DNA from 4 places in the Franzmannia qiaohouensis genome. Region 3 is predicted to be linked to each of the others. Evidence: predicted binding sites of a transcription regulator. Region 3 holds the regulator's gene; each other region holds the start of a gene.
What was found. The regulator sigma-54, encoded in region 3, starts transcription at its own class of promoters, with help from an activator protein. The targets are predictions, from matches to a motif close to TGGCACNNNNNTTGCTNT.
Positions count from the first base shown of each region.

Region 1 (7,461 bases), on a different contig from region 3:
CGACAGCTTGCCGCTGTTGACCCCCTCCTCCCAGAGTACCGCCATGCGGTCCTCGACCCCGGCGGTGCCGTTGGGGATCTTGGTGAAGTCGTCCTTGCCGGCGGCCTTCTGCTCGGCGCAGAAGCAGCAGTGGTCGGTGGCGGTGGTCTGCAGGTTGCCCGACTGCAGGCCGTGCCACAGCGCCTCCTGATGGCCCTTGGGGCGAAACGGCGGGCTCATCACGTGGGCCGCGGCGCGTCCCCAGTCGGTATCCAGGTAGACGCTGTCGTCGAGCACCAGATGGCCGGCCAGGCACTCGCCGTAGACCGGATGACCCTGCTGGCGGGCATAGGCGATCTCGTCGACGGCGTCCTTGGTGGAGACGTGAACAAGATAGATCGGCGCGCCCAGCGTGCTGGCGATACGGATCGCGCGACTGGCCGCTTCGCCTTCGACCTGGGGCGGCCGCGACAGCGGGTGCGCCTCGGGCCCGGTCATGCCCTCGGCCAGCAGCTTCTGCTGCATGTGGTAGACCAGCTCGCCGTTCTCGGCGTGCACGGTGGGCACCGCGCCGAGCTCCAGGCAGCGCGAGAAGCTCTCCACCAGGATGTCGTCGGTGGCCATGATCGCGCCCTTGTAGGCCATGAAGTGCTTGAAGCTGTTGACGCCGTGGTCGCGTACCAGGGTGCCCATCTCCTCGCGCACGCTGTCGTCCCACCAGGTGATGGCGACGTGGAAGGCGAAGTCGGTGGCAGCCTTTTCCGCCCAGCCCTGCCAGGTCTCGAATGCCTCGAGCAGCGACTGACCGGGCTGGGGGATCACGAAATCGATGATCGAGGTGGTGCCGCCGGCCAGCGCCGCGGCGGTGCCGGTATAGAAATCCTCGCTAGCCACGGTGCCCATGAAGGGGAGCTGCATATGGGTGTGTGGGTCGATGCCGCCGGGCATCACGTACATGCCCTCGGCGTCGATGACCTCGCCGCCCTGCGGCGCCTCTAGATTGCTGCCGATGGCTTGGATCTTGCCGTCATCACAGAGGACGTCGGCGCGGTAGGTGTCGCTGTCGGTGACCACGGTGCCACCGCGAATCAATAGGCTCATGGTGCGTCTCCTGGTGTCGGGATCATTCGCCGTCGGTCAACCGGGCATAAGCATCCGGGCGGCGGTCGCGGAAGAACTGCCAGTTGTTGCGCACCTCGCGGACCATATCGAGATCGATCTCATGGATCAGCAGCTCGTCGTCCTTGTCGCTGGCCTGGGCCTCGATCTTGCCGCGCGGATTGACGATGTAGCTCGAACCGTAGAATTCGCCGATGTTCCAGGGCGCCTCGGTGCCGACGCGGTTGATGGCGGCGATGAAGCAGCCGTTGGCGGCGGCCGAGGCCGGCTGTTCGAGCTCCCACAGATACTGGGAGAGGCCGGCGACGGTGGCCGACGGGTTGAAGATCACCTCGGCACCGTTGAGTGCCAGCGCCCGCCAGCCCTCGGGGAAGTGGCGGTCGTAGCAGATGTAGACGCCGATCTTGCCGTAGGCGGTATCGAATACCGGCCACTCCGACTTGCCGGGCTTGAAGTAGAACTTCTCCCAGAAGCCGGCGACCTGGGGGATATGGGTCTTGTGATACTTGCCGAGATAGCTGCCGTCGGCATCGAAGACCGCTGCAGTGTTGTAGTAGATCCCGGTCACCGTCTCCTCGTAGACCGGCACGATCATCACCATGCGGTGCTTGGCGGCAAGCTTCTGCATCATCTGGCAGGTCGGTCCCTCGGGTACCCGCTCGGCAGCGGCATACCACTTGGGGTCCTGGCTGGGGCAGAAGTAGGGCTGGTTGAAGACTTCCTGAAAGCACAGCACCTGCACGCCGGCATCGGCGGCCTGCTGGATCAACGGCAGGTGGGCGTCGTTCATGGCGTCGCGAATGGCGTCTGGTTCCAGGTCGGTACTGGTGTTCAGCGCCATCTGGATCAGACCGATCTTCATCTTCTGCATGGCATTTCACTCATCTTGTGTTTGTTGTCAGGACGGTTTCCCTGCCGTGGTGGTGCGGGGAGGGTCCAAGGCACGATCTGGGTTGTTATTAAAGTTGACTCATAAGACAGCTGTTTTAAGCTAGTCGGCATCGACAGGTTCCTGCAAGAACTTTTTTTCCACCTGGCCAGTTTGTCTATAAGTCATTGTATTGAAAGTTTTATTTATGGTTATATGCCGCGACATCCCCATTTTGGTGATTCTCTGCACCATAATGGACAAACGCATATTTCCTATATTTTTCTTTTATAACAGTAGGTTGTGATTTATTTCCGCGGGCTTTTGTTAGCTAGATAATGAATCTTGAACCATTATGAAAACTGACTAGCCTGTCATGAAGCGTGAAGGAGATGACAACGTAGTTTGCTTTTTCTTTCGCTATGACGACGCCAATTAAGCTGTCAGCAAAGACAGTTTTTCACAAAAATCATTGAGTTGAAGGCCCTGGGAGTGCCCTGTGGCGAGGCTGGCAGTGGCGTCATGCGTTGCTAATGGCGCAACTGGGCACGCTTATTGCGTTGCATCTGACACGTACGCCGCCAGGCGTTGTGACGACACAAGTGACGAGGAGAACAACAATGACCGTCAAGGCATCGAGGATGGTGGATAGGCAAGGATTGATCGAGCTCGAGGAGGGCGATGACGTCCGCGACAGTCCACGTTTCAATGCTGATATCGCGCCGACCAAGGCGCATGAACGCACCTGGTCGAAATGGAACGTGGCCGCCCTGTGGGTGGGCATGTCGATCTGCGTACCCACCTATACCCTGGGCGGTGTGCTAACCGCCTATTTCGGCCTGAGTGTCGGCGAGGCGCTGTTTGCGATCCTGCTGGCCAACGTGGTGGTGCTGATACCGCTCACGCTGAACGCCTTTCCCGGTACCAAGTTCGGGATCCCGTTTCCGGTAGTGCTGCGCTCATCGTTCGGCATCCTGGGGTCGAATGTGCCGTGTCTGGTGCGGGCACTGGTCGGCTGTGGCTGGTTCGGGGTGCAGACCATGTTCGGCGGGCTCGCGATTCACTTGCTGCTGTCGACGATCTTTCCCCCATGGCAGGCGCTGGGTGGCCTGGGTGAGGTGGTCGGGTTCTTCGTCTTCGGCGCCATGAACCTGTATGTGGTGATTCGCGGCGCCGAGTCGATCAAGTGGCTCGAAACACTGGCCGCGCCGCTGCTGCTGGCGGTCGCCGTGGGCCTGATGTTCTGGGCCTGGCCGCATATGTCGATGACTGAGCTGCTGGCGCAGCCCCCGTCGCGCCCGGAAGGCGCGCCGGTGTACGGCTACTTCTTCGCCGGGCTTACCGCGATGGTGGGTTTCTGGGCGACGCTGTCGCTCAACATTCCTGACTTCAGCCGCTTCGCCAAGAGCCAGAAGGATCAGATCGTCGGCCAGGTGCTGGGCTTGCCCATGACCATGTTCTTCTTTGCTGCCCTCGGGGTGGTGATGACGGCGGCGTCCGAGTCGCTGGTGGGGCAGACCGTGGCCGACCCGGTGAGTCTGATCGGCATGATCGACAACCCGTTCTGGGTTGCTCTCGCCATGCTGTTCATCATCATTGCGACCATCTCGACCAATACCGCCGCCAATATCGTCTCGCCCACCAACGACTTCCAGAACGTGGCGCCCAAGCTGGTCGACCAGACCCGCGGGGTGTTGATCACCGGCGCCGTGGGGGTCTTGCTGATGGGCTATGATCTGCTGCAGAAGGCCGGGGTGATTACCGCCGGGGTGTCGCTCGAGCAGATGTACTCCAACTGGCTGCTGGGCTATTCGAGCCTGCTGGGGCCCATCGCCGGGATCATGGCGGTGGACTACTTCCTGATCAAGCGCCAGCGGCTCGATGTGCCGAGCCTGTATCAGGATGGGCGCGCTTATCCGGCGGTCAACTGGCCTGGCTTCGTCGCCTTCGGCATTCCCGTCGCACTGACCGTGATATCGCTGCTGACCGGCACCATGTACTGGTTCTACGATTACGGCTGGTTTACCGGCTCGGCCTTGGGTGCCGTGATCTACTATGTGGCAAGCCAGGTGATGTCGCCGGTGAACGTGTCGGCGACGGCTGCGGCCATCGAGCCCGAACGCATGCCCTGATAGCGTCGTTCGAGTAATGCACGCGCCGCGCCCCGGCCATCAGCCCGGGGCGCTGTCGTGTCGGCCTTCCCGCTAGACGGGCATTTCATTCATTCCGGAGCTAACAATGAAAACATCCGATTATCCGCTCAGCGCCGTACCGGCAAGTCGCCGCAAAGGACTGCTCTCGACGACCATGGTGCTGCTGGGTTTTACCTTCTTTACGGCGACGATGTGGGCGGGCGGCTCGCTGGGCACGGCGTTCACCTTTGGTGAGCTGCTATGGGTGATCACCATCGGCAACCTGCTGCTTGGCGGCTATGCCGCGGCACTGGCGTATATCGCCTGTCGCAGCGGCCTCAACTCGGTACTGATGGGGCGCTTCTGCTTCGGTGAGCTTGGCAGCAAGCTCTCCGACTTGCTGCTCGGCTTCACCCAGATCGGCTGGTACGCCTGGGGGACGGCCACCATCGCGGTGATCCTGGTGCAAACCACTAACCTGCCCGGCTGGATGGAGATCCCGCTGATGGTGGTGTTCGGCATGGCCTTCTGCATTACTGCGATGATCGGCTATCGCGGTCTCGACTGGCTGTCGCGTTTTGCCGTGCCGGCCATGCTGCTGTTCATCCTGATCAGCCTCTATACCGGCATGCACGATATTGGCGGGTTGAGCGGCCTGTTAGGCCAGACGCCCACTGGCAGCATGAGTTTTGCCGCGGCCGTCACGGTGATCATCGGCACCTTCGTGAGTGGTGGGACCCAGGCGACCAACTGGAGCCGCTTCGCGCGTTCGCCGAAAATCGCGGTGATCGCCACTCTGGCGGCCTTCTGTGTCGGCAACGGGCTGATGGTGCTAACCGGTGCGCTGGGCGCGCTGATCTATCAGCAGGCGGACATCGTCGACGTGATGCTGGCGCAAGGGTTCGTGGTGCTGGCGGTGTTGATGCTGTTCCTGAATATCTGGACCACTCAGGACAACACCATCTACAACTTCGCCGTGGCCGGTTGCAACCTGCTACGCACGCCCCGTCGACGGCTGGTGACCGTGGTCGGTGCCGCTATCGGTACGCTGCTGGCAGTCGGCGGCATGTACGACCTGCTGATTCCCTACCTGGTGCTGCTGGGCACCTTCATCCCACCCATCGGCGGCGTGATCATGGCCGATTTCTGGCTGCGCCATAAAGGGCGCTATCCGTCTCTCGAGTCAGCGGATCTGCCGGCCTTTCACTGGGTGGGACTGCTGGCCTATGCGCTGGGCTCGCTGGCCGCCTATCTCTCGCCGCTGCTGCCGCCGCTGGTGGGCGTGCTGGTGGCCGTGCTGAGCTATGCGCTGCTGCTGCGCTTCGGCACTGCGACGCTGCCGGCCAAGGCCTAGAAACGACGACGCCCCGCAGGGCGGGGCGTCGTGGGTCAAGCTCGGCAGTCTAGCTGTCGTCGCCAGGGCGGCGCGGTTCGGGTTCGCCGGCACTGGTGCTGGCGATGACGGTGCCGGTTTCGCCGCTTTCGAGGGTTGCCAGCAGGCGCTCGGACTCACGCTGGAAGGCGGCCAGGGCGTCACCCTCGAGGCTCTGGTTCTCGGGCAGGTCGACGCGCATCGGATCGACCTGGTTACCATTGACGATCACCTCGTAGTGCAGGTGCGGGCCGGTGCTGCGTCCGGTGTTGCCCGACTTGGCAATGGTTTCGCCCATGCTGACGCGATCACCGCGGCTGACCAGCGGCTGGGAGAGATGCAGGTAGCGGGTGCGGTAGCCGTTATCGTGGCGAACCACGATGAAGCGCCCGGCCAGCGGGTGATTGCCGACCTTTTCCACGCGGCCGTCGGCGGGGGCATGGATCGAGGTGCCGATCGGCATCGCCCAGTCGGTGCCGTAGTGCGGGCTGACGCGCCCGGTGACCGGATGCTTGCGGCGCAGGTTGAACGACGAACTCATACGATAGTTGCCGTCGAAGGGGTAGCGATCGAAGGCAGGGTCGAGGCTGTAACCTTCCGGCGTGTAAAAGCGGTTGTCGGAGCTATTGCGGATGACCGTCAGGTCCATCCGGGCGCCCTCGTATTTTACCGCGAGCACACGTGAGTCGAGACTCTGGCCATCGATCAGGTCGGACTCTACCAGTACCTGGAAACGATCGCCGCGACGGGTGTCGCGGCGGAAGTCGAGTTTCTTCTCCAGCAAATTGCTCAGCTGGGCGACTTCGGAAGCGGAAAGGCCGGTGGCCTCGGCGGAGCGCCCGAAGCTACCGCTGACGGTGCCGGCGAACATCCGCTGGGTGGGCTCGCCGGCTTTCTCTATGCTGGATATCTCGAACGCGGTCTCGGGGTCGCGCTCTATCAAGAAGCCGCTGCGCGGATTCTTCATCACGCGCAGCGCCAGGAGTTGTCCGTCTTCGTCGAGCTGGTAGTCGAAATTGTGCCCGGCCCGCCAACGGGTCAGGACATTGCGGTCGGGCATCTTGTCGAGCAGTTGCAGCACTTCGCTGTAGCCAAGACCCAGCGTCTGCTGGGCCATGACGGCAAAGGTATCGCCTTGCTGCACCGTATAGGTTTCCCATTCGGGCACGTAGGCCTGTTCGGCTACCAACTCTTCATCGAGAAATACGTCACCATCGTCGAACAGTACCAGGGGGCCGTCGAGGTAATCGTCATAATCGTAGGAGGTGTACGACGCCATCGCTTCGTCATCGAACCCGGTGTCCTCCAAGGAGTCGCCGATCTGTTCGAGGTCGTCGGTCTGGCCCAGCTCGGGAAGGTGCAGGGCGAGGTGCAGGACATCGGTATCGATGGTCGCCGGCGAGTCGTTCTGCTGTTGCTCGTCATCAGGCTCGGGGGCGAGCGCGACAACTGGCATCTGCTCATCGCTGGCATGCGCCGTGGAGAGCACGTCGATGTCGACGATTTCCTGGGCAGCCAGTTCGGCAATCGGCACATACTGGCGGGTGGCGTCCAGCGCACTGCTGGCCATTTCCACTGCTTCTGACACGGCACTGTGCTCGAAGTCTGGAGCATCGGTGGCGCGGTTTGTGTTGGAATCGAGGGGGATATGAATCGGAGATGCGGCAACAGGGCTTTCACTAGAGCTATCGAAAGCGCCAATGATTTTTTGCGTACCCAGCACAGTAACCATGGTGGCAACGGGCAGTAAAAGTAACTTGTGCGTGCGGGGCAGCGAATGAAGAATTCGCAACATGATAAAGGCCGTGACTTGTTAGATGAACGTAAAAAGGCACGAGAACCTTACCCCAAGGCGCTTGTGATGCCTAGTCTGTACGTTTATCCAGCCTTTTGGGTCGCGGTTTGGCAACGCTGTTCGACTTAGGTCTAGTAGTGGCTCATGCTGAAAATACCCAGCGATACAGCGTTTCTGCCTGTGTATGCGCGTTCGC
Region 1 covers NZ_JARWAM010000018.1:51,976-59,436, forward strand. The annotation lists gene hydA (dihydropyrimidinase) at 1-1,080, opposite strand, end outside; gene QC821_RS19440 (nitrilase-related carbon-nitrogen hydrolase) at 1,103-1,969, opposite strand; gene QC821_RS19445 (NCS1 family nucleobase:cation symporter-1) at 2,587-4,098, shown strand; gene codB (cytosine permease) at 4,205-5,452, shown strand; gene QC821_RS19455 (peptidoglycan DD-metalloendopeptidase family protein) at 5,502-7,265, opposite strand.
Region 1: the regulator sigma-54 is predicted to act here: its motif matches at 2,511-2,528, upstream of QC821_RS19445 (NCS1 family nucleobase:cation symporter-1).

Region 2 (7,461 bases), on a different contig from region 3:
ACGAATGTTACCCGGCCAGGGGTAGCGCTGCAGGATCTGCAGCTGGGCCGGCGGGATCCTCACCCCCGGCTTGTTGAACTTCTGGCAGGCGCGCTGCAGGAAGTGCCGGGCCAGCAGCGGCACATCCTCGATGCGGCTGCGCAACGGCACCGATTCGATCGGGAAGACATTGAGGCGGAAATAGAGGTCCTCGCGAAACTCGCCGGCCTCGATCATATCGCGCAGGTCGCGGTTGGTGGCGGCGATCACCCGCACATCCACCTCGCGGGTGCGATTGCCGCCAATCCGCTCGAACTGCTGATCCTGAAGCACCCGCAGCAGCTTGCTCTGCAGCGCCAGCGGAATTTCGCCCACCTCGTCGAGAAACAGGGTGCCGCCATCGGCCAGCTCGAAGCGCCCCGGCCGATCGTTGACGGCGCCGGTGAAGGCGCCCTTCACATGGCCGAAGAACTCGCTTTCGAACAGGTCGTGGGGAATCGCCGCGCAGTTGACGCGAATCAGCGGCCGGTCGCTGCGCTCGCTGCCGACGTGAATGGCGCGGGCGATCAGCTCCTTGCCGGTGCCCGACTCGCCGCTGATCAGGACATTGGCATCGGTGGGCGCGACCAGCGCGATCTGGCGGATCAGCTGCACCACCGCCGGGCTCTCGCCGACGATCTCGCGGTGGTTGAGCTCGGCCTTGATCTCCTCCTGCAGGTACTGGTTCTCGAGTTCGAGACGCTGCTTGAGCGACTCGACTTCGGCCAGGGCGTCGCGCAGTTGCTGCTCGGCGCGCTTGCGCTCGCGAATATCGCGGAACAGCACCACCGCCCCCACCAACCGCCCCATCTCGAAGATCGGCGTGCTGGTGTACTCCACCGGGATCGCCTCGCCGTTCTTGTGCCAGAACACTTCGTCGTCGACGCGATGCACCTGGCCGTCGCTGAACGAGGCGTGGATCGGGCACTGCTGCACCGGGAAATGGCTGCCGTCGGCGTGGGTGTGGTGAAACATCAGGTGGGCATCGTGACCGACCATGTCGTCGCTGCTCCAGCCCAGGATGCGCTCGGCGGCGGGATTGACGAAGGTGGTCTTGCCCTCGGCGTCGAGGCCGTAGATCCCCTCCCCGGCGGCGCCCAGGATCAGCTGATTCTGGCGCTCGATACGCTCGAAGACCTGCTCGACCCGCTCCCAGCCGACGTGGCCGCGGCGGTGCTGGCGACGCAGGTCGGCCTTGGCACGGCGCTGCTCTGCCTGGTCGCGGTCGGTCAGGGTCAACAGCAGCGTCTGGCCATCGTCGAGGCGCTGGCCGAATACCTCGACGTTGTGCGGCTGGCGGGCCAGGTCGAGCACCACCAGGTCATCCGACCAGCCCGGCGAGCGGGTCAGCACCTCATCGGTAAAGCTCACCCACAGCGGCAGCGATGCGCCCAGGAAATGGCTGACTGGCCGGCTTGCCAACGCCTCGGCGTCACCGCCCAGCAGGCGGCTGGCGGCGGGATTGGCCTCCAGCAGCTGATCGGCTAACGGATCGACCACCAGCATGGCCTGGGGCGATTGCAGGAAGACGCGCTGATGCAGGGGCGATACAGGGGGCATGGCGGGCTCCTCAATGGCACATGCCCAAGGTCATACAAAACCCGCGCCAGTGACGATATTTCGTATAAAAACCAACGAAATATCGTAGATGACGAAATTTCGTGATTACCGACCACTCCCTCCCGGACGCCATCCAGTACCGCCAACCCACTGTATGACAACGACTATCTGTTCCTTGGCGGTAACTGGCACGGGCCTGGCAATGGTTGTCCTAGCGTCGCCGTAACTCCCGCTACTGCACCACCGCGGCGCATCCCGACGTCCCACTGCTTCCATGAGGTGAACAACAACATGAGCGATCACAACGAACACAACAGCCTGGGCAACCCCTTCGATCATCGCCAGTCGTTGATTCATGGCCGCCACTGCGACTGCCACGACTGCCGCCACGACGCCGCGGCACGCCTCGCCTCCGATGGCACCAAGCGCGACGCTGCGCAGCCCGCCAACAGCGAGGAGATGATGGATCGCGTGGTCGAGAGCGCGCTGGTGCGCGGCATGTTCGGCCATAGCGATATGCATCGCCGCCAGTTCATGAAACTGGTCGGCGGCGGCACCGTGGCCGCCGCGCTGGCCAGCCTGTTCCCCATGGACGCCATCAAGGCGGCGGTCAAGGAGGATCTTGGCCCGCTGGAGAAGACCGAACTGGACGTCGGCTTCATTCCCATCACCTGTGCCACACCGATCATCATGGCCCACCCGATGGGTTTCTATGAGCGCTATGGCCTCGACGTCAACGTCATCAAGACCGCTGGCTGGGCGCTGATCCGCGACAACTCGCTCAACGATACCTTCGATGCCGCGCACATGCTGTCACCGATGCCGCTGGCGATGAGCCTCGGCGCCGGCTCCAGTCGCCGCTCCTTCATTACCCCGGCCATCGAGAACATCAACGGCCAGGCGATCGTGCTGCACCTCGACCACCAGGACAAGCGCGACCCGCAGCAGTGGAAGGGCTTCACCTTCGGCGTGCCCTTCGAGTACTCGATGCACAACTTCCTGCTGCGCTACTACGTCGCCGAGCACGGCCTCGACCCCGACCAGGACATCCAGATCCGCGTCATCCCGCCGCCCGAGATGGTCGCCAACCTGCGCGCCGGCAACATCGACGGCTTCCTGTCACCGGACCCGTTCAACCAGCGTGCGGTCTACGAGCGCATCGGCTTCATCCACCTGCTGACCCAGGAGATCTGGGACGGTCATCCGTGCTGCGCCTTCGCCACCAGCGCCACCTTCGCCCGCGAGAACCCCAATACCTACGGCGCGCTGCTGCGGGCGATCATCGACGCCACCCAGTACTCCTCGGACCCTGCCAACCGCTCCGAGATCGCCGAGGCCATTGCCCCCACCAACTACCTCAACCAGCCGGTCAACGTCATCGAGCAGGTCCTGACCGGGCGTTTCGCCGACGGCCTGGGCGAGGTGCGCGACGTCCCCGACCGCATCGATTTCGACCCCTTCCCCTGGCACTCCATGGCGGTGTGGATCCTGACCCAGATGAAGCGCTGGGGCTATATCGACGGCGATGTCGACTACCAGCAGGTGGCCCGCGATGTGTTCCTGGCCAGCGAAGCCGGCGAGGTGATGCGCGAGCTGGGCTACGAGGCCCCGCAAGAGACCTCGCGCAACTACCAGATCATGGGCAAGACCTTCGACTACACCGATCCCGAAGCCTATCTCGACAGCTTCGACATCCGCAGGAGCTAACTCATGGACCGCACGACCACCGAGTGGAACTTCAGCCTCAACGTCCGCGCCGGCATCCTTGCCGTACTGCTGCTGGCGCTGTTCGTCGGCCTTTGGGAGGGCCTCAACCGCGCGCCGATCCTGGGGGCTGGCGGCGGCGAACTCAGCGAGTACGAGCAGCTGATGGCCGGCGCCGACGAGACCGCCAGCGTACCGCCGCCCTCGGCGATCGTGGTGCGCGCCTGGGAGCAGCTGTCGGATCCCTTCTACGATGCCGGCCCCAACGACAAGGGCATCGGCATCCAGCTTGGCTACTCGCTGTTCCGGGTACTGACCGGCTATTTCGCCGCGGCGCTGATCGCGATCCCTATCGGCTTCCTGATCGGCATGTCACCGCTGGCCTACAAGGCGCTCAACCCCTTTATCCAGGTGCTGCGACCGATCTCGCCGCTGGCCTGGATGCCGCTGGCGCTGTTCATCATCCGCGACGCCCAGGCCTCGGCGATCTTCGTGATCTTCATCTGCTCGATCTGGCCAATGCTGCTGAATACCGCCTTCGGCGTAGCCGGGGTCAGGCAGGACTGGGTCAACGTCGCGCGCACCCATGAGCTGTCGCCGCTCAAGACCGCCTTCCAGGTGATCCTGCCCGCCGCGGCACCGACCATTCTCACCGGCATGCGCATCTCCATCGGCATCGCCTGGCTGGTGATCGTCGCCGCTGAGATGCTCGTCGGCGGCACCGGCATTGGCTACTACGTGTGGAACGAGTGGAACAACCTCGACCTGACCAGCGTGATCTTCTCGATCCTGCTGATCGGCGTGGTGGGCATGCTGCTCGACCTGGCCCTCGGTGCCGTCGCCAAGCTGGTCGCCTACCAGGAATAACCTTGAGGAGAGAGACATGAGTCACGCCTTCGTAGAAGTCCAGCAAGCCGCCAAGCGCTTCCCAGGCGCCAAGGGCGAGCCCGACCTGACGGTGTTCGAGAACGTCAGCTTCCAGCTCGAGAAAGGCGAGTTCGTCTGCATCATCGGCCACTCCGGCTGCGGCAAGTCGACGATCATGAACGCCCTGGCCGGCCTCGATCAGTTCAGCGACGGCGCCATGGTGATGGAGGGCAAGGAGATCGATGGCCCGGGCCTCGAGCGCGGCGTGGTGTTTCAGAACTACAGCCTGCTGCCGTGGCTGTCGGCGCTGGAGAACGTGCGTTTCGGCGTACGCGCCCGCTGGAAGGAGTGGAGCGACGCCAAGGTCACCGAGCATAGCCTCGCCTATCTCGAGATGGTCGGCCTCAAGGACGTGGTGGACCGCAAGCCAGCGCAGCTCTCCGGCGGCATGCGCCAGCGAGTGAGTATCGCCCGCGCCTTCGCCACCAAGCCCAAGCTGCTGCTGCTCGACGAACCGTTCGGGGCGCTGGACGCCCTGACCCGTGGCGTCATCCAGGACGAGCTGATCAAGATCTGGAGCCAGGATCAGCAGACGGTGTTCATGATCACCCACGACGTCGACGAGGCGATCCTGCTCGCCGATCGTATCTTCCTGATGACCAACGGCCCTGAGGCGCGTATCGCCGAGGCCGTCGAGATCGACCTGCCGCGGCCGCGCCAGCGCGGCGAGATCGTCAAGCATCCGCACTTCTACACCATCCGCAACTACCTGGTCGATTTCCTGGTGAACCGCTCCGGCGAGCTGCGCACCGCCGATCTCGACCAGCGCGGATTGCGCTACCCCGAATCGGTCAACCCGGTCGAGCACGCCTCGTCCGCGGCCGACAGCCCCTCGGCATCCGGCGGCCGCGCCGCGGATGCCGACAATACCCACGACACCCTGGTCAGCTTCACTCCCAAGGAGACGCATCATGGATAAGCTCGAAATGCGCCACACCCTGCTCGCCGCCAAGGCGCGCAAACAGCTCAGCTGGGACGCGATCGGCAGCGCCGTCGGCATGTCGCCGGTGTGGGTCGCCTCGGCCTGCTACGGCATGAACAGTGCCAGCCACGAGGTGGCCCACAAGCTGTGCGACGTGCTCGGCGTCGACAGCGAGGCGGCCGACGCGCTCAAGGCCTTCCCCACCAAGGCCTGGGACGAAGCGATCCCCCAGGATCCCTTCGTCTATCGCCTCTACGAAGTGGTGGGCGTCTACGGCGAAACGCTCAAGGACGTGGTCCAGGAGAAGTTCGGCGACGGCATCATGAGCGCCATCGACTTCACCATGGAGGTCGACAAGGTCGAGGATCCCAAGGGCGACCGGGTGCTGCTGACCCTGAGCGGCAAGTTCCTGCCATATAAATCTTGGTAAACAGCTAGTCCTGGTAGGACTCGACCCGCGCCACCGCCCGCTCGACCCCGCCGCGATAGCCACCACCGAACAGCAGCAGGTGGTTGAGCAGCGGATAGAGCTGGAACAGCGCCTCGCGCCTCGGCCAGTCGGCCGGGGCGTCGCCGTTCCAGTAGGCCTCGAAGAAGGCCTCCCCGGGAGCGCCGAACAGCGTCAGCATGGCCAGGTCGACCTCCGGGTAGTGGCGATACACCGCCGGATCGATCAGCGCCGGCCCGCGCGGGGTATACAGCACGTTGCCGCTCCACAGGTCGCCGTGCAGCAGGCTCGCCGGGGCATCCGGCAGCCAGCTCTCCAGGCCTTCGGCCAGGGTCTCGAGGCGCCGGCGCAGGCCGGCGTCCAGCAGGCCGCGCTCATGGCAGGCGGCGGCCAGCGGTAGCAGGCGCCGCTGGCGCTGAAACGCCCGCCCGTCGCTCAACGGCGCGTTGGGCTGAGGGGTCAGCCCGCAGGCGTTGTCCCGCGGCCAGCCGTGTTCGGCTGCGCTGTGCGCATGCAGTGCCCTCAGCCCCTGGCCAAGCACCAAGGCATCCCCCGCCTCACGCCGCGAGGCGTGCAGCGCCTCCATCACCAGCCACTCGCCCGCCTGACCCAGCACCTCGGGCACCACCAGGCCGCTATCGGCGGCGCGCAGCGCCTCGAGGCCATCGGCCTCGCCGGCCAGCCGCTGGCTATCGTCACGCTTGACCACCACCGCGCCCTGGTCGGTATCGAGCCAGTAGACGGCGGCGATGTCGCCCCCCGTCATGGCGCGAAGCTCGCCCCGCGGCGTCAGCGCCAGCGACGCCAGCAGCTCCCCAAGCGTTGCCTCCATGATGCCCTCCCCTGATGGTGTCGGCTGATCCCATCCTGCCATGACCGCCCCCCCGGCTGGCAAAGCGCCCACGGCTATGGCACAAGGGCGCAATACATCCGAGAGGAGCGATAGCATGTACAAACTGGCTTTCTTCGTCCCGCTGGACGCCGCCGAGACGGTCAAGGAGGCGGTGTTCGAGACCGGCGCCGGGCGCATCGGCGACTACGAGGCGTGCTGTTTCGAGACCCTCGGCCGCGGCCAGTTCAGGCCGTTGGACGGCGCCGACCCGCATATCGGCGCGGTCGGCGAGCTGGAGCATGTCGAGGAGCTCAAGGTCGAGCTGGTCTGCGAGGACGGCGTCATTCAGGCCGCCGTGGCCGCCCTCAAGCTGGCCCACCCCTACGAGGAGCCGGCCTACGATGTGTGGCGGCTGGAGGAGCTGTAACGCGTCAGCCCAGGCGCTCGTCGATCAGCGCCTCGAGGGCGGCCTGGTCGTCATGGAAGCGGCGAATCCCGTCGGCTAGCTTGTCGTTGGCCATGGCGTCCTGGTTGTGGCCCCAGCGGAACGCCGCCTCATCGAGAGGTGGCGTCGGTACGGCGTCAGCAGCGGCTTGCATGGCGATCTTGGGCGTCACCTCGCCGTCGCTCGCCGCCAGCTCTTCGAGCAGCGCCGGCGAGATGGTAAGCCGCGGGCAGCCGGCCAGCGCCAGCACCTGGCCGGTGGTGCGAAAGCTGGCGCCCATCACCACCGTCTCATAGCCGCCGGGATTGGCCCGCTCACATACGCCACGCACGAACTGCACGCCGGGATCCTCGTCGGGCGCATAGTCGCGGCCGGTCTCCTTCTTGTACCAGTCGGTGACACGCCCGACGAAGGGCGAGATCAGAAACACCCCGGCATCAAAACAGGCCTGGGCCTGGGCCTCGCTGAACAGCAGCGTCAGGTTGCACTGGATGCCCTCGCGCTCCAGCACTTCGGCGGCGCGAATGCCCTCCCAGGTCGAGGCCAGCTTGATCAGCACCCGCTCCGGCCCCACGCCGTGGCGGCCATATAGCTCGATCAGCTCA
Region 2 covers NZ_JARWAM010000002.1:391,632-399,092, forward strand. The annotation lists gene QC821_RS03960 (sigma 54-interacting transcriptional regulator) at 1-1,578, opposite strand, end outside; gene QC821_RS03965 (CmpA/NrtA family ABC transporter substrate-binding protein) at 1,870-3,285, shown strand; gene ntrB (nitrate ABC transporter permease) at 3,289-4,149, shown strand; gene QC821_RS03975 (ABC transporter ATP-binding protein) at 4,166-5,128, shown strand; gene cynS (cyanase) at 5,121-5,561, shown strand; gene QC821_RS03985 (fructosamine kinase family protein) at 5,566-6,411, opposite strand; gene QC821_RS03990 (YqfO family protein) at 6,527-6,838, shown strand; gene tal (transaldolase) at 6,843-7,461, opposite strand, start outside.
Region 2: the regulator sigma-54 is predicted to act here: its motif matches at 1,765-1,782, upstream of QC821_RS03965 (CmpA/NrtA family ABC transporter substrate-binding protein).

Region 3 (7,461 bases):
CATACCCAGGACGGCCACGGCGTCAAGCTGCTTCGCCAGGCCGGCCTGGAGGTTGCCTTGATCACCGGACGCGACTCGCCGATGGTCAGCCAGCGTGCCGCGGCGCTGGGCATCGACCATGTGCTGCAGGGCCGCGAGGACAAACTCGCCGCGCTGCGCGAGCTGTGCCAGCGGCTTGGCCTGGGACTCGAACAGGTCGCCTACGGCGGCGACGACCTGCCCGACCTGGCGGCGATCAAGCGTGCCGGGCTCGGCATCAGCGTACCCAACGCGCCGGATTACATTCGCGCCCACGCCGACTGGGTTACCCAGCGCCCCGGCGGCCACGGTGCCGTGCGTGAGATCTGCGATGCGCTGCTTCAGGCCCAGGGCCACTGGGGCGCGGTTGTCGACACCTACCTGCACGGGAAGCGCTGAGCCATGGCCATCCGCCTGCCGCGCCCCTCCTACAAGCTCTGGCTGCTGCTGCTCCTGCTGATGCTTGGCGGGGTGCTGGCACTGTTCGAGCAGCGCGACAGCTTCGGCCCCGGCCCGGTGCCGCGCGACGCCGCCGGCGAGCCCGACTACTACCTCGAAGACGCCACCATGACCCGCTTCGACGCCCAAGGCCGGCCCCACCAGCGGCTCGTGACGCCACGCCTGGTGCACACCCCCCACGACGACATTACCCGCACCCAGACGCCAGTCAGCCGGCTGCTCGACAGCGAGGGCCGCACCTGGTTCGGCTTCGGTGACGTCGGCACCCTCGGCCCTGGCAATGAGCGGCTGACGCTGGCCGGCAACGCCCGCCTGGAGGCCCCCGACGAGGGCTGGCGGCTGGAGACCAACGTGCTACACGTCGACCTCGATATTGGCCACGCCTTCAGCGAGACCACTGCTACCCTATATCAGCCGCCGCAGTGGACCCGCGGCGAACGTTTCGACGCCTGGATCGACGAAGACCGCATGCGCCTGACCGATAACGTACGCGGCCACCACCCACCCGAAGGCTCCGAGGAACCCGCATCATGAGGCGATCATCCCTGACCCTGGCAGTGGCCGCCTGGCTGTTGCTGGGAAGCGCCGCTGCCCTGGCCCAGACCCAGGACGCCAGCCAGCCCATCGACGTCACCGCCGACCAGCTCGACCTCGACGACCGCGCCGGCACCGCGGTCTACACCGGCGATGTGGATATCCGCCAGGGCTCGCTGCAGGTCACCGGCGACCGCGTCGAGATCCGTCGCAACGATGCCGGCGAGGTCTCGCGCATCACCGCCACCGGCGAACGCGCCTACGTCGAGCAGCGCCCACAGCCCGACGAAGAGTTGATGCGCGGCTGGGGCCGCACCATCATCTACCACGTCGCCGCGCGCCGCGTGGAGCTGATCGACCAGGCCGAGCTGCACCAGGCCCGCGACACCTTCGACGGCGGCTACGTCGAGTACTTCCTCGACCGCCGCGTGGTCCAGGCACGCTCCGAGGTCGAAGGCAGCGAGCGCCAGCGCGTACGCATGACCCTCAACCCCGAACAGAACTGACTCGAGCCACTTCGCTCCCCTACTTAAGGCAAGCGCATGACGACCCTTCGCGCCAAACACCTGGCCAAGAGCTACAAGCGCCGCCGGGTGGTGCACGACATCAGCCTGACCATCGACCAGGGCAGCATCGTCGGCCTGCTCGGCCCCAACGGGGCCGGCAAGACCACCTCGTTCTACATGATCGTCGGGCTGGTCAAGGCCGACGCCGGCGAGGTCCATATCGACGACCGCGACCTGTCCCGGGCGGCCATGCACGAGCGCGCCCAGGCCGGGCTCGGCTACCTGCCCCAGGAAGCCTCGGTGTTTCGCAAGCTGTCGGTGGCCGACAACATCATGGCAATCCTCGAGACCCGCAAGGACCTCGACCGCGCCGGGCGCCAGGCGCGCCTCGAACAGCTGCTCGGCGAGTTTCATGTCACCCATATCCGCGACAATCTGGGCATGAGCCTGTCCGGCGGTGAGCGACGCCGGGTCGAGATCGCCCGCGCGCTGGCTACCGAGCCGACCTTCATCCTGCTCGACGAACCCTTCGCCGGGGTCGACCCGATCTCAGTGGGCGAGATCAAGGGCATCATCCGCCAGCTCAAGGCGCGCGGCATAGGCGTACTGATCACCGATCACAACGTCCGCGAGACCCTGGATATCTGCGACCGCGCCTATATCGTCGGCGACGGCCAGATCATCGCCGAGGGCAGCGCCACCGAGGTGCTCGATAACCAGCGAGTCCGCGACGTCTACCTCGGCGAGGACTTCCGGCTCTAAGAATACCGTCCTCAAGCCCATGAAAACACGCTGGGCTATTGACAACTGGCACACGAATTGCGCATGGCATGCTTATTGCAGAGATTTCATACCATAGTGCTTGCATGGGGTCGCGACGCGGGCTAACGTAATCGCTCACTTGTCAGCGAAGCCGTCTCCCCCATGGCCATGAAACCCTCGTTGCAACTGCGCGTCGGTACCCACCTGACGATGACCCCCCAGCTGCAGCAGGCGATCGCCCTGCTGCAGCTGTCGACCCTCGATCTTCGCCAGGAAATCCAGCAGGCGCTGGAGTCCAACCCCATGCTCGAGCTCGACGACGCTTTCGGCGAGCAGGAGGTCGCCGAGGCCAAGGAGGACGACTGGTCGAGCGAGATCCCCGACGAGCTGTCGGTCGACAGCGACTGGTCGGACACCTACCAGGACATGGCCCCCAGCGGCAGCGGCGAAGCGCCGGACTTCGAGCGCAACGCCAGCGGTGAAAGCCTCCATGACCACCTGGCCTGGCAGCTGGCGATGACCGACCTGGTCGACCGTGAGCGGATCATCGCCGAGAGCCTGATCGATGCCGTCGATGACAACGGCTACCTGGCGGCGAGCCTCGACGAACTCAGCGGCGGGCTGCGCGACCAGGGGCTTGCCGGCCTCAAGGTCAGCGAGGTCGAGCAGGTGCTGCTGCGCCTGCAGCAGTTCGAGCCTACCGGGGTATGTGCCCGCGACCTGCGCGAATGCCTGATGCTGCAGCTCGGCGTGCTGCCCGATGACACCCCGCTGCTGCCACAGGCCAAGCGCCTGGTACGCCAGTTCCTGGAAGCCCTGGCCGGCGACGATCGCAAGCTGCTCAAGCGTCGCCTGCGCCTCGATGACGACCAGCTCGACCACGTCATTGCCCTGGTCCGCACCCTCGACCCGCGCCCCGGCCAGGCCTTCAGCGACAGCGGCAATGACTACGTCATCCCCGACCTGATCGCCCGCCATACTCAGGCCGGGTGGCGCATCGAGCTGAATCCCGAGGCGCTGCCACGGATGCGTATCCAGCCCGACTACGCAGCACTGATCAAGCGCGCCGACAAGAGCGACGACAACGCCTTCATGAAGCAGCACCTGCAGGAGGCACGCTGGCTGATCAAGAGCCTGTCGAGCCGCAACGACACCCTGCTGCGGGTCGGTCGCGAGATCATGGCGCGCCAGTTCGACTTCCTCGAGCAGGGCGAAGAAGCCATGAAGCCGCTGATCCTGGCCGACATCGCCCAGGCAGTGGAGATGCACGAGTCGACCATTTCGCGTGTCACCACCCAGAAATTCATCCACACCCCGCGCGGGGTGTTCGAGCTCAAGTACTTCTTCTCCAGCCACGTCGGCGGCGCCGGCGAGGGCGACGCCCACTCCAGCACCGCGATCCGCGCGCGCCTCAAGAAGCTGATCGGTGAGGAGCCGGCGCGCAAGCCGCTGTCCGACAGCAAGCTGGTCGACCTGCTCGCCGATAGCGGCATCAAGGTCGCCCGGCGTACCGTGGCGAAGTATCGCGAAGCCATGGGCATCCCGCCCTCAAGCGAGCGCAAGCGTCTGTCCTGACAGTAAAAAAACCTGCAACATCGGTGCTGATCAAATCCACCGGCACAGGGGCTATGCAGCGCCACAAAAAGGGTTACAATCGAAGCGACACCCGCAGGAAAGGAGCGTGCCATGCAAGTCAACATCACCGGACACCATGTTGAACTGACCGAATCGCTGCGTGATTACGTCGACGAGAAACTTGCCCGCCTCGAACGACACTACGACAACATCACCACCGTGCAGGTCACGCTTTCCATCGAAAAGGAGCGCCAGCACGCCGCCTGCACCCTGCACGCCGCAGGGGCCGATATTCACGCCGATGCCCAGGACGTGGACATGTACGCCGCCATCGACGCCCTGGCCGACAAGCTCGACCGCCAACTGGTCAAACACAAGGAAAAAGCTCAGGCCCGCGCCCAAGGCGCCGGTGTCCGCTGATTTCTCCATGACTCTGCAAACCATCCTGCCCCCCGAGCGCGCCCTGTTCGGCGTCCCCGGGGGGAGCAAGAAACGGGTGCTGGAATTCTTCAGCACCTTCATTGCCCAGAACACCCCGAGCCTCGACAGCCAGGAAGTCTTCAGCCGGTTGATCGGACGCGAACGGCTGGGCAGTACCGGCATCGGCAACGGGGTCGCCATCCCCCATGCCCGCAGTCCCCACTGCAAGACGCCGCTGGCCGGCTTTCTCAAGCTCAGCGAAGCGGTCGACTTCGATGCCATCGACGGTGACCCGGTAGATCTGGTGTTCGTGCTGCTGGTTCCCGAACAGGCCGACGACACCCACCTGGCACTGCTCGCCGAAGTCGCCGGCGTGATGAACGACGCCGAGACCCGCGCCAAACTGCGCCACTGCGAGAGTCAGCGTGAACTTCATGATACCCTGATGGATGCCATCGACCGTCAGGCCCAGCATCCCGATACTCCCGCTCCCTGAGCCTTTGCCAGGGCCGCCTGGAAGCCCCGCGACTCATGTCGGCGGCACGTTTTAGCGCAGGTTCGCGCAGGAGAGCAGCATGCAGCTCGTGATCATCAGCGGCCGATCCGGCTCGGGTAAATCGATTGCCTTGCAGGCCCTCGAAGACCTGGGCTTCTACGCCATCGACAACCTCCCGGCGATGCTGCTCGGTTCGCTGGTCGACGAACTGCATGCCGGCGAGCCGCGGCGCTCCTCGATCGCCGTCAGCATCGACGCACGCAACCTGCCGGATGCCCTCGAGCGCTTCCCGAGCCTGCTCGACGAGGTGCGCCAGCGCGGCGTCGACTGCCAGGTCGTGTACCTCACCGCCGATGCCAAGATCCTCCTCGAACGCTACTCGGCCACTCGCCGTCGCCACCCGCTGACCCGCGACAGCGACCGCACCCTGGCCGAGGCGATCGACTCCGAAGAGAGCGCACTGGCCGAGATCCGCGACCTGGCCGACCTGACCATCGACACCACCCGGCTGTCGGTCCACGACCTGCGCGGACGCATTACCGAGCAGGTCGCCCAGCATGTCGGCAAGCAGCTGACCCTGACCTTCGAGTCGTTCGGCTTCAAGCGCGGCGTGCCGCTGGACGCCGACACCGTGTTCGACGCCCGCTGCCTGCCCAACCCCTACTGGGATCCACGGCTGCGCCCCTTCAACGGCCGTGACGCCGAGATCGTCGAGTTCCTCGAGGGCTATCGCGACGTCGCCGACATGGCCAGTGACATCCACGGCTGGCTGAGCCGCTGGCTGCCGGCCTATCAAGCCAGCCATCGCAGCTATGTCACCGTGGCGATCGGCTGCACCGGCGGCCAGCATCGCTCGGTGTACCTGGTCGAACGCCTGGCCACCGAGTTTGCCGCCCGCTACCCCGATGTGCGCCTACGCCACCGCGAACTGGGCATTCACACCGCCATCACCCGCCCCGCTGCCAAGGACAGCGAGCACGCCACGCCACTACAAGGAAGTTGAACCGATGCCGAGCCGTGAGCTGACCCTGACCAACAAGCGCGGCCTGCACGCCCGCGCGGCCACCAAGCTGGTGCAGTGCTGCCAGCCGTATCGTGCCAAGGTCAAGGTCCAGCACGCCGGGCGCGACGCCGACGCGGCCAACATCATGTCGCTGCTGATGCTCGCCGCACCCTGCGGCAGCGCGCTCACCGTTCACGCCGAAGGCGACGACGCCGAGGCCGTGCTCGACGCCTTGAGCGCACTGTTCGAATCACGCTTCGAAGAGGGCGAGTAGGCGCTCCGCTGCCTCAACTGCCCGCCACCGTCATCTCGTCGATCAGCCAGCTGCCACTGTGAATGCTGCCGCGGGTGTCGACGTCATCGCCCACCGCCATCAGGCCGCGGAACATCTGCTCGAGATTGCCGGCAATGGTGAACTCCTCCACCGGGTGCTGGATCACGCCGTTCTCGACCCAGAACCCCGCCGCACCGCGGGAGTAGTCGCCGGTCACCCCGTTGACGCCCTGCCCCATCAGCTCGGTGACCAGCACCCCGGTGCCGAGCTGCTCGAGCAGTGCGGCATGCGGCGTCAGCGGCGCCTCGAGACGCAGGTTGCGGGCGCCACCGGCGTTACCGGTGCTGTGCATGCCGAGCCGCCGCGCGCTGTAAGCCGAGAGCATGTAGCTGGCCAGCCGCCCCTGGTCGATGAACACGTTGTCGCGGGTATAGACGCCGTCGTTGTCGAAGGGCGCACTGGCCGAGGCACCGATCTCCAGCGGCCGCTCGCCCAGCGTGAACCAGCTCGGGAACAGCGTCTCGCCGAGGCGTCCGCACAGGAAAGAGGCGTCGCGATACAGCGCCCCACCGGCGATGGCGCTCATCAGGTGGCCGATCAGACCGGCCGCCAGCTGCGGGTCGAAGAGCACCGGGAAGCGTCCCGTACTGGGACGCTTGGCCCCCAGCCGACGCAGCGTCTTGTCGGCCGCCTGGCGGCCAATCGTCTCGGCGGCCACCAGCCGTGCCGGGTCGCGCTCGCTGGTGTATTCGTAGTCGCGCTGCATGCCACTGTCATCCTCGGCGATCAGCATGCACGACAGCGAGTGGCGGCTGCCGCACAGGCTGCCGAGAAAACCGTGACTATTGCCGTAGACGCGCACGCCCTCACCGCTCGACAGGCTGGCGCCATCGGAGTTGCTGATACCCGCCACGCTGCGACCGGCGGACTCGCAGCTCAACGCCAGCTCGATGGCCTCGTCGGTGCTAAGCCGCCACGGATGGTGCACCTCGAGGTCGGGAAGCTCGGTGGCCATCAGCTCCGCCGGCGCCAGGCCAGCGTGGGGATCTTCGCCGGTATAGCGGGCAATGCCGATGGCCTTCTCCACCGCGGCCCTGATCGACGCCTCGCCGGCATCCGACGACGAGGCGCTGCCCTTGCGGCTGCCGACGAACACCGTCACCGCGATACCCTGATCGCGGGACAGCTCGACGCTCTCCACCTCGCCGAGGCGCACGCTGACGCCGATCCCCTGATCGACGCTGGCGCCAACTTCGCAGGCATCGGCACCCAGCCGACGTGCCAGGTCCAGCGCCGACGCGACCCGCGCCTCGAGTAGCGTCTGCTGCTCGGCGGCATCAAAAGCCTGTGTCATCTCGTGTCTCCTTGACTGGGGTGGGCTGGTATACTCGCCGCACACCCCGATGCTGATGGT
Region 3 covers NZ_JARWAM010000006.1:87,353-94,813, forward strand. The annotation lists gene QC821_RS09480 (KdsC family phosphatase) at 1-417, shown strand, start outside; gene lptC (LPS export ABC transporter periplasmic protein LptC) at 421-1,011, shown strand; gene lptA (lipopolysaccharide transport periplasmic protein LptA) at 1,008-1,517, shown strand; gene lptB (LPS export ABC transporter ATP-binding protein) at 1,554-2,279, shown strand; gene QC821_RS09500 (RNA polymerase factor sigma-54) at 2,442-3,854, shown strand; gene hpf (ribosome hibernation-promoting factor, HPF/YfiA family) at 3,966-4,274, shown strand; gene QC821_RS09510 (PTS sugar transporter subunit IIA) at 4,282-4,770, shown strand; gene rapZ (RNase adapter RapZ) at 4,850-5,773, shown strand; gene QC821_RS09520 (HPr family phosphocarrier protein) at 5,778-6,047, shown strand; gene pmbA (metalloprotease PmbA) at 6,061-7,401, opposite strand.

Region 4 (7,461 bases), on a different contig from region 3:
CCGAGGGCATGAATCGCCGGGTCACTGGTGGTGAGGTGGGCATCGACGAGAATGGCGCGGTCGCTGTCGAGCCCGGCGTCGCGGCCGAGTTCGGCGTTGGGGGTGATCCCCGCGGCCACTACCACGCAGTCGGTGGCCAGGCGGCGGCCATCGTCGAGGCGCACCGCGGCGACCCGGCCGTGGCCGTCGTCCTCGACGGCGGCCACCCGGGCGTCGGTGATGACCGTGAGTCCGCGGCTGGTGAGCTCAGCCTCGAGCAGCCCGGCAGCGGTGACATCTAATTGGCGATTCATTAGCCGCGAGGCGCGCTGCAGCACGCTGACCGCCATACCGCGCTTGCGCAGCCCTTCGGCGGCCTCCAGGCCGAGCAGGCCGCCGCCGATCACCACGGCGCTGCCGCCACCTTGTGCGCACTCGGTGAGGGTGGCGGCGTCCTCCAGGTCACGAAAGCCGTGGACGCCCTTGAGATCGATGCCGGACACCGGGGGCATGGCCGGGCGCGAGCCGGTGGCCAGCACCAGGCGGTCGTAGTCGAGCCGGCGTCCGCTGGCGGTGATCACCTGGCGCGCCCGGCGTTCGATACGCTCGACGCGGTCGCCGAGGATCAGCTCGACGCCCTGCTCGGCATACCAGTCGGCGTCGCGCAGGGTCAGGGCGGCGTGGTCCAGCTCGCCGGCGAGTAGCGGCGAGAGCAGAATGCGGTTATAGGCCGGCACCGACTCGGCACCGATCACGGTGATCTGCGACGGCGGCGCGGGCCGGGCCAGCAGCGCCTCGACCAGCCGCTGGCCGGCCATGCCGTTGCCGATGATCAGCACCCGGTCGCGGCGACCAGGACCTTCAGGCATGGGGGCTTGGGGCGTTAGTGTCATGTCGGTCGACTCCTCGATGACTGGAGCATGCGGCCAAAAAAAAGACGCCTCGGCGTCCTGCTGGAGCAGGAAGCCAAGACGTCTGTGTCCGGTGGTGACGGTCGCCATTGACCGTCGGGCGACCGCGATGCCGCCGAATATTGCGTTGCTCTAGCTAAAGCAAAGCGCCTGCCAATCGGCGGTAATTTCGTCTTTTGGTAGAATTTTCAGTCGACTGGAGGTGTGGTGCAGGGGGGAAGCTGGCCCCATGACGGGGCCAGTTGCACGTCAGTGGTGCAGGGCGCGGTCGAAATGCACAGCGCTGTAACACTCGCCGAGGGTGGCGAGATCGAGCTGCTGCCCCTGATCGCGCAGCTGCTGGTCGATCTGTTCGGCGAGCAGCTCGGCAAACGCAGGGTCGGGGCGCAGCATATCGCGGCCGCAGAGCCGCTGCCGCAGCGGCGGGGCGTCGATGGGCAGGGTCTCGAGATGGCCCACCGAGCGGTCGAGGTAGGGCGGCAGGGCCAGCCAGTCGCGGGCCTGCAGGCGATTGGCCGGCGACTCGGCGAGCCAGTCGCTAGCGGCGATCAGCGCGTGAATCAGCCGGGCTAGCGTTGCCGGGTAGCGATTCGCCCAGGAGCGGGTCACGCCGAGGACCTTCTCCGGCTGCTCCGGCCACAGCTGGGCACCGCTGGCGACGATGCGACCGACCTGGCGGTGCTCGGCGAGGCTGCCCCAGGGCTCGCCGACACAGAAGCCGTCGATCTTGCCCTGCTGCAGGGCGTCGACCATGCGCGGCGGGGGCAGCGCCACCAGCTCCACGTCGCGATCGGCATCGATGCCACCCAGGCTCAGCCATTGGCGCAGCTGATAGTGCTGGCAGGAGTGGGGGTAGACCATGCCCAGACGCGGCCGCTCGCCACCGGCGGTGAGGTAGCCGGCCAGCGCCCTGGCGCTGGCGGCCGGGTCGTCGCCCAGGCCCGCCGTGCAGGCGTCGGCCAGCGCCTGGGAGAGTACGATGGCGTTGCCGTTACGGCTCAGGGTGATCGGCGCCAGGGTATCGCAGGGCGCGCGCCCCAGCCCCAGGCTCATGGCCAGCGGCATCGGCGCCAGCATATGGGCGCCGTCGAGCAGCCCGGCGGCGACCTTGTCGCGCAGCGTCGACCAGGCGTTCTGGCGCGATAGCGTGACCTCGAGGCCCTGATCGGCAAACAGGCCGCGCTCGCGAGCGACCACCAGCAGCACGCAGTCGAGCAGCGGGATAAAACCCAGCTGCAGGCGCTGCAGCTCGGCCGGAGGAAGCGTGTTCATAAGCCTTTCTCTAGTCGTTCGAGGATATCGATGACGCTTGTGGCGACCTCGGCGATGCGCTGGCCGCGGTCCATGGCTAGCTTGCGCAGCATCTGGTAGGCCTGCTCTTCGTCACAGCTCTGGTGGCGCATCAGCAGCCCCTTGGCACGTTCGATGCGTTTGCGCTCGGTGAGTTGCGTACGGGTGCGGTCGAGCTCCTGGCGCATCGCCTGGAACGCCTCGAAGCGGGCGATGGCGACCTCGATGATCGGCTCGACCCGCCCCTGGGCCAGGCCATCGACCACATAAGCGCTGACCCCGGCCTTGAGCGCCGACTGCATGGTCTCGGGGTCGTGATGGTCGGCGAAGAACACCACCGGGCGAGGGTTCTCGCGGTTGAGCTGGGTCATGCTGTCGAGAATGTCGCGGTCCGGTGACTCCATGTCGATGATCACCACGTCGGGCTGATGCCTGGCCACCATCTCATTGAGGCTGGCAGGGCTCTTGAGGTGGCAGATCACCCGATGACCTTCCCTGACCAGCGCCTCCTCGACCATGGCGGCGCGCACCTCTTCATCATCGACCAGTAGAACATCAAGCGCTGGGGGCATGGTGTGGGCTCGTCTAGCAGTGGTTGAGGCGCACGTACTTAGGTACTGCAAGTTATATTCCACGTCGGCCCAGTGAGCGTCTGCAAAAGGGCTGCACTCGTCTTCGTTCGCCTCTTTTGCAAACGCCCTCTCCGTGGCCGGCGGGGCGGCGCACGCTGCCGGTGGGAGGCGTCGAGTGCCTTCGGCAGGCTGCTGCGCCGCGTCATACTGGTGCAAAACCCAGGCCAAGCGCAATGCTGTGGTGCGATCAGCGCCGCCGCTGGCGATCCGCGGCGGTGTCGTCGGCTCGCCGGCCGGCCCGGCCCGCCGGGCAGTGGCGGTAGGGCAGGGCCTAGCTGGCATGGCGCTTGCTTGGTGTATGCCTAGCACTATGACTACAGCATAGATAATTGCCGAGGGCCAACGCCGGCCCTCACCCGACGACGACGTCCACTATCGGCATCCCCAGATGCCGATAGTGGGCGTTTTTGCGTTTTAGCCCTTGCATCGGGCGGCGGCGAAACGAGGAGTCACCATGTATCAGGCCGATGATTCAGCGCCGATATGCGATCGAGCAAAGACCACCTGCCCCTACTGCGGGGTAGGCTGTGGCGTGACCGCAACCATCGAGGGTGGGGCGATAACCGCCGTGGAAGGGGATCGCCAGCACCCGGCCAACTATGGGCGGCTGTGCGTCAAGGGCTCGGCGCTGCACGAGACCCTGGGCCAGCAGGGGCGCCTGACCCGGCCGTGGGTGGATGGCGCCGAGGTCGACTGGGACGTAGCGCTGGACGCCGTGGCCAGCCGCCTCACGGCGATCCGCACCGAGCATGGCAATCAGGCGCTGGCGGCCTACCTCTCCGGCCAGCTGCTGACCGAGGACTACTACGTCGCCAACAAGCTGTTCAAGGGGTTTCTCGGCACGCCGCACCTGGATACCAACTCGCGGCTGTGCATGGCCTCGGCGGTGGCCGGCTACAAGCGTGCCTTCGGCGCCGATGCGGTGCCGTGCTGCTACGAGGACCTCGAGGAGGCCGAGCTGGTGGTGCTGGTGGGCTCCAACCTGGCCTGGAACCATCCGGTGCTCTATCAGCGCATCAAGGTGGCCAAGACCCGTAATCCGCTGATGCGGGTGGTGGTGATCGATCCGCGGGTCACCGACAGCTGCGAGATCGCCGACCTCTACCTGGGGCTCAAGCCCGGCAGCGACGCGCGTTTGTTCAATGGCCTGCTGAGCTGGATGGCGGCCAAGGGCAAGCTGGACAAGCTGTATCTCACGCGCCATACCCAGGGCTTCGACGAGGCGCTGGCCGCGGCCCGCGAGGAGGCCAGCGACCTCGAATCGGTGGCCGCCGACTGCGACCTCGACGCCGAGGCGCTGGAGACCTTCTACTACTGGTTCGCCAGCCAGCTGCACGTGGTCACCCTCTACTCCCAGGGCGTCAACCAGTCCTCCAGCGGCACCGACAAGTGCAACGCGATCATCAACTGCCACCTGGCCGGCGGCAAGCTGGGCCTGCCTGGTGCCGGCCCCTTCTCGATCACCGGCCAGCCCAATGCCATGGGCGGCCGCGAGGTGGGCGGGCTGGCCAACCAGCTGGCCGCACATATGGACTACCACACCCCCGGCGCCATCGACCGGGTGACCCGCTTCTGGCGCACTGCGTCGCTGACGCCGACCCTGCCCGAGGGCCCGGGGCACAAGGCCGTCGAGCTGTTCAGCGCCATCGAGCGCGGCGAGGTCCAGGCGCTGTGGGTGATGGCCACCAACCCGGCGGTGAGCCTGCCGGACGCCGCCCGGGTGCGCGCGGCACTGGCCAAGTGCCCGTTGGTGATCGTCTCCGAGTGCGTGACCGACACCGACCTGCTGGCCTATGCCAATATCGTGCTGCCGGCCTCGAGCTGGTCGGAGAAGGACGGCACCGTAACCAACTCCGAGCGCTGCATCTCGCGCCAGCGCGGCCTGCTGCCGCCCCCCGGGGATGCACGCCACGACTGGTGGATCATGTGCGAGGTCGCCAAGCGGCTGGGCTACGGCGAGGCCTTCGCCTACGCCCACCCCAGCGAGATCTTCGACGAGCATGCCCGGCTCTCGGGCTTCGAGAACACCGCCGAGCCCGCGGGCGCCAGGCGGCTGTTCGATATCTCCGGACTGGCGGGCCTCGACCGCGTCGCCTATGATGCGCTGGCGCCGATCCAGTGGCCGGTCACCGCCCAGGCGCCGCGGGGCACCGCGCGGCTGTTCGAGGATGGCCACTTCGCCACCGACAACGGCCTGGCGCGGCTGGTGCCGATCACCCCGCGTGGCCCCGAGCAGCGCCTGAGTGCGGCGCGGCCATTGCGCCTCAACACCGGGCGTATACGCGACCAGTGGCACACCATGACCCGCACCGCACGCGCCCCGCGGCTGATGAACCACCGCGCCGAACCGTTTATCGAGGTGCATCCCGACGATGCCGTGGCGTACGGCGTCGCCGACCAGCGCTTGGCGCTGCTGAGCAGTGAGGCCGGTGAGTATCGCGCCCGGGTGCGCGTCGCCAAGAGCCAGCGCGCCGGTGAGGTGTTCGTGCCGATGCACTGGAGCGACCGCTTCACCAAGCAGGCGCGCAGCGGTGCCCTGATCACCGGCCACACCGACCCGCTCTCGGGGCAGCCGGAATCCAAGCACGGCGCCGTGGCCCTGGCGCCGCTGAGTACCGCCTGGGAGGCCACCCTGTTAGTCAGCGAAGCGCTCAGTGAAGAGCTCAGCGACGCTGCGCCCTGGTGCGAGAGCGACTACTGGGCGCGCATTCCCATGCGCGGCTGCCAGCGCTGGCAGTTGGCCAGCGGGCAAGTCGAGCACGACTGGCTCGAGCGCCTGGCGGCCTGGCTGCCCGAGGCGGCGACGCTGTGGTGCGAAGATGCCGGTGATGGGCGGCTGCGTGCCGCGGCGGTGCGGCATGGACAACTCTGCTGGTGGGCCATGGTCGGCCCGCCCGCCGAACTGCCGGGCCTGGCCTGGCTCGAGCAGCGCTTCAACGACGCCGAACTGAGCGACACCCATCGCCGCCGGCTGCTGGCCGGCTGCGACGACGGCGCCGCCGATACCGGCCCCACCATATGCAGCTGCCACCAGGTCGGCCAGAAGGCGATCGTCTCCGCCATTCGCGACGGCGATACCAGCGTCGAGGCGCTGGGCGCCCGGCTCGCCTGCGGCACCCAGTGCGGCAGCTGTATTCCAGAACTCAAATCCCTGCTCGAAGAGGAACGCACCCATGCGCGCACCAAGCCGACCCCTGAAACCCAAGTGGCCTGACGCCTTGGTCCGCCTCAGCCAGCGCATGACGCGCTACTTCACCGCGCTCGGCGGCGAGCCTTCAGGCGCCACGCCCGGCGTGGCGCTGGGCGGCGAGTGTCGCCCGGGCAAGGTCTACCTGGTCGGCGCCGGCAGCGGCGATGTCGAGCTGCTGACCCTCAAGGCCGCGCGGCTGCTGCAGCAGGCCGATGCGGTGGTCTACGACCGTCTGGTGGAGGAGGAGGTGCTGGCACTGATCCCCGCCGGCCGCGAGCGCTACTACGTGGGCAAGGCACGCGGCCACCACAGCGTGCCCCAGGCCGAGATCGGTGCGCTGATGGTGCGCCTGGCCGGCGAGGGCAAGTCGGTGGTGCGCCTCAAGGGCGGCGACCCCGGGGTGTTCGGACGCATGGGGGAGGAGCTGGCCGCCCTGGCGCAGGCCCAGGTGCCCGCCGAGATCGTGCCCGGCATTACCGCCGCCTCGGCCGCTGCGGCGAGCATGGGCATTCCGCTAACCGACCGCGGCCATGCCCAGCAGCTGCGCTTCGTCACCGCCCAGCTATGCCGCGAGGACGGCACACCGGACTGGGCCTCGCTGGCGCGCCGCGACGAGACCCTGGTGTTCTACATGGGGCTCTCCAAGGTCGCCGCCATCTGCGCCGGGCTACGCGACGCTGGCCTGCCCGGCGACTGGCCGATCATGCTGGTGGCCAACGCCAGCAAGCCCGAGCAGCAGTCGCTGATCGGCAGCCTGGCGGATATGCCGGCCCAACTGGCGGACCAGCCGCTGCCCTCGCCGTGCCTGATCGTGGTCGGCAGCGTGGTGCGCATGGTCGCGACCAGCCCCGCCGTGCATCAACACGCGTCAAACTTAACCATTTAATCCAAAGCATGCGCCATGTCTGAAAAGTCGGCGAGCGAAGGTCAGGTCTAGGCCCGTTCCCGACGGGCCAACGCACTCCCCACATCCATGTGGGTCGCAAAGCAAAAATCGGCGACAAATCGTCAGGATTGACGATTTGGGCAGCTCCGCTGCTCAAAGAGCGAGCGACAAGGATGTCGCGAGTCCAAAGCGGAGTTTACGGGGTGTTAATGAGTACTTTGAGCCGATTTTTAACGCCGTATGGCCGAGCGCAGCCACTTTTCAGTCCGTGGCCAGGCGCTTGTACATGATGCGGGTATTAACCAGCCCCAGCTCGCGGTGGCGGTAGCCGCCAGGCACCGTGCCGATGATCTCGAAGCCGAGCGTCTGCCACAGGCGGATGGCCACCTCGTTGGTCGCGACCACGGCATTGAACTGCATGGCTAGGTAGCCGGCCTCGATGGCGACCCGCTGGGAGTGCTCGCACATGGCGCGGGCCACCCCCTTGCCGCGGGCCTGGGGGGTGACCATATAGCCGCAGTTGCAGACATGGTCGCCGGGCCCGGCGGCGTTGGGCTTGAGGTAGTAGGAGCC
Region 4 covers NZ_JARWAM010000018.1:17,342-24,802, forward strand. The annotation lists gene QC821_RS19295 (NAD(P)/FAD-dependent oxidoreductase) at 1-872, opposite strand, end outside; gene QC821_RS19300 (CmpA/NrtA family ABC transporter substrate-binding protein) at 1,140-2,162, opposite strand; gene QC821_RS19305 (ANTAR domain-containing response regulator) at 2,159-2,752, opposite strand; gene QC821_RS19310 (nitrate reductase) at 3,267-6,026, shown strand; gene cobA (uroporphyrinogen-III C-methyltransferase) at 5,986-6,888, shown strand; gene QC821_RS19320 (GNAT family N-acetyltransferase) at 7,150-7,461, opposite strand, start outside.
Region 4: the regulator sigma-54 is predicted to act here: its motif matches at 2,962-2,979, upstream of QC821_RS19305 (ANTAR domain-containing response regulator).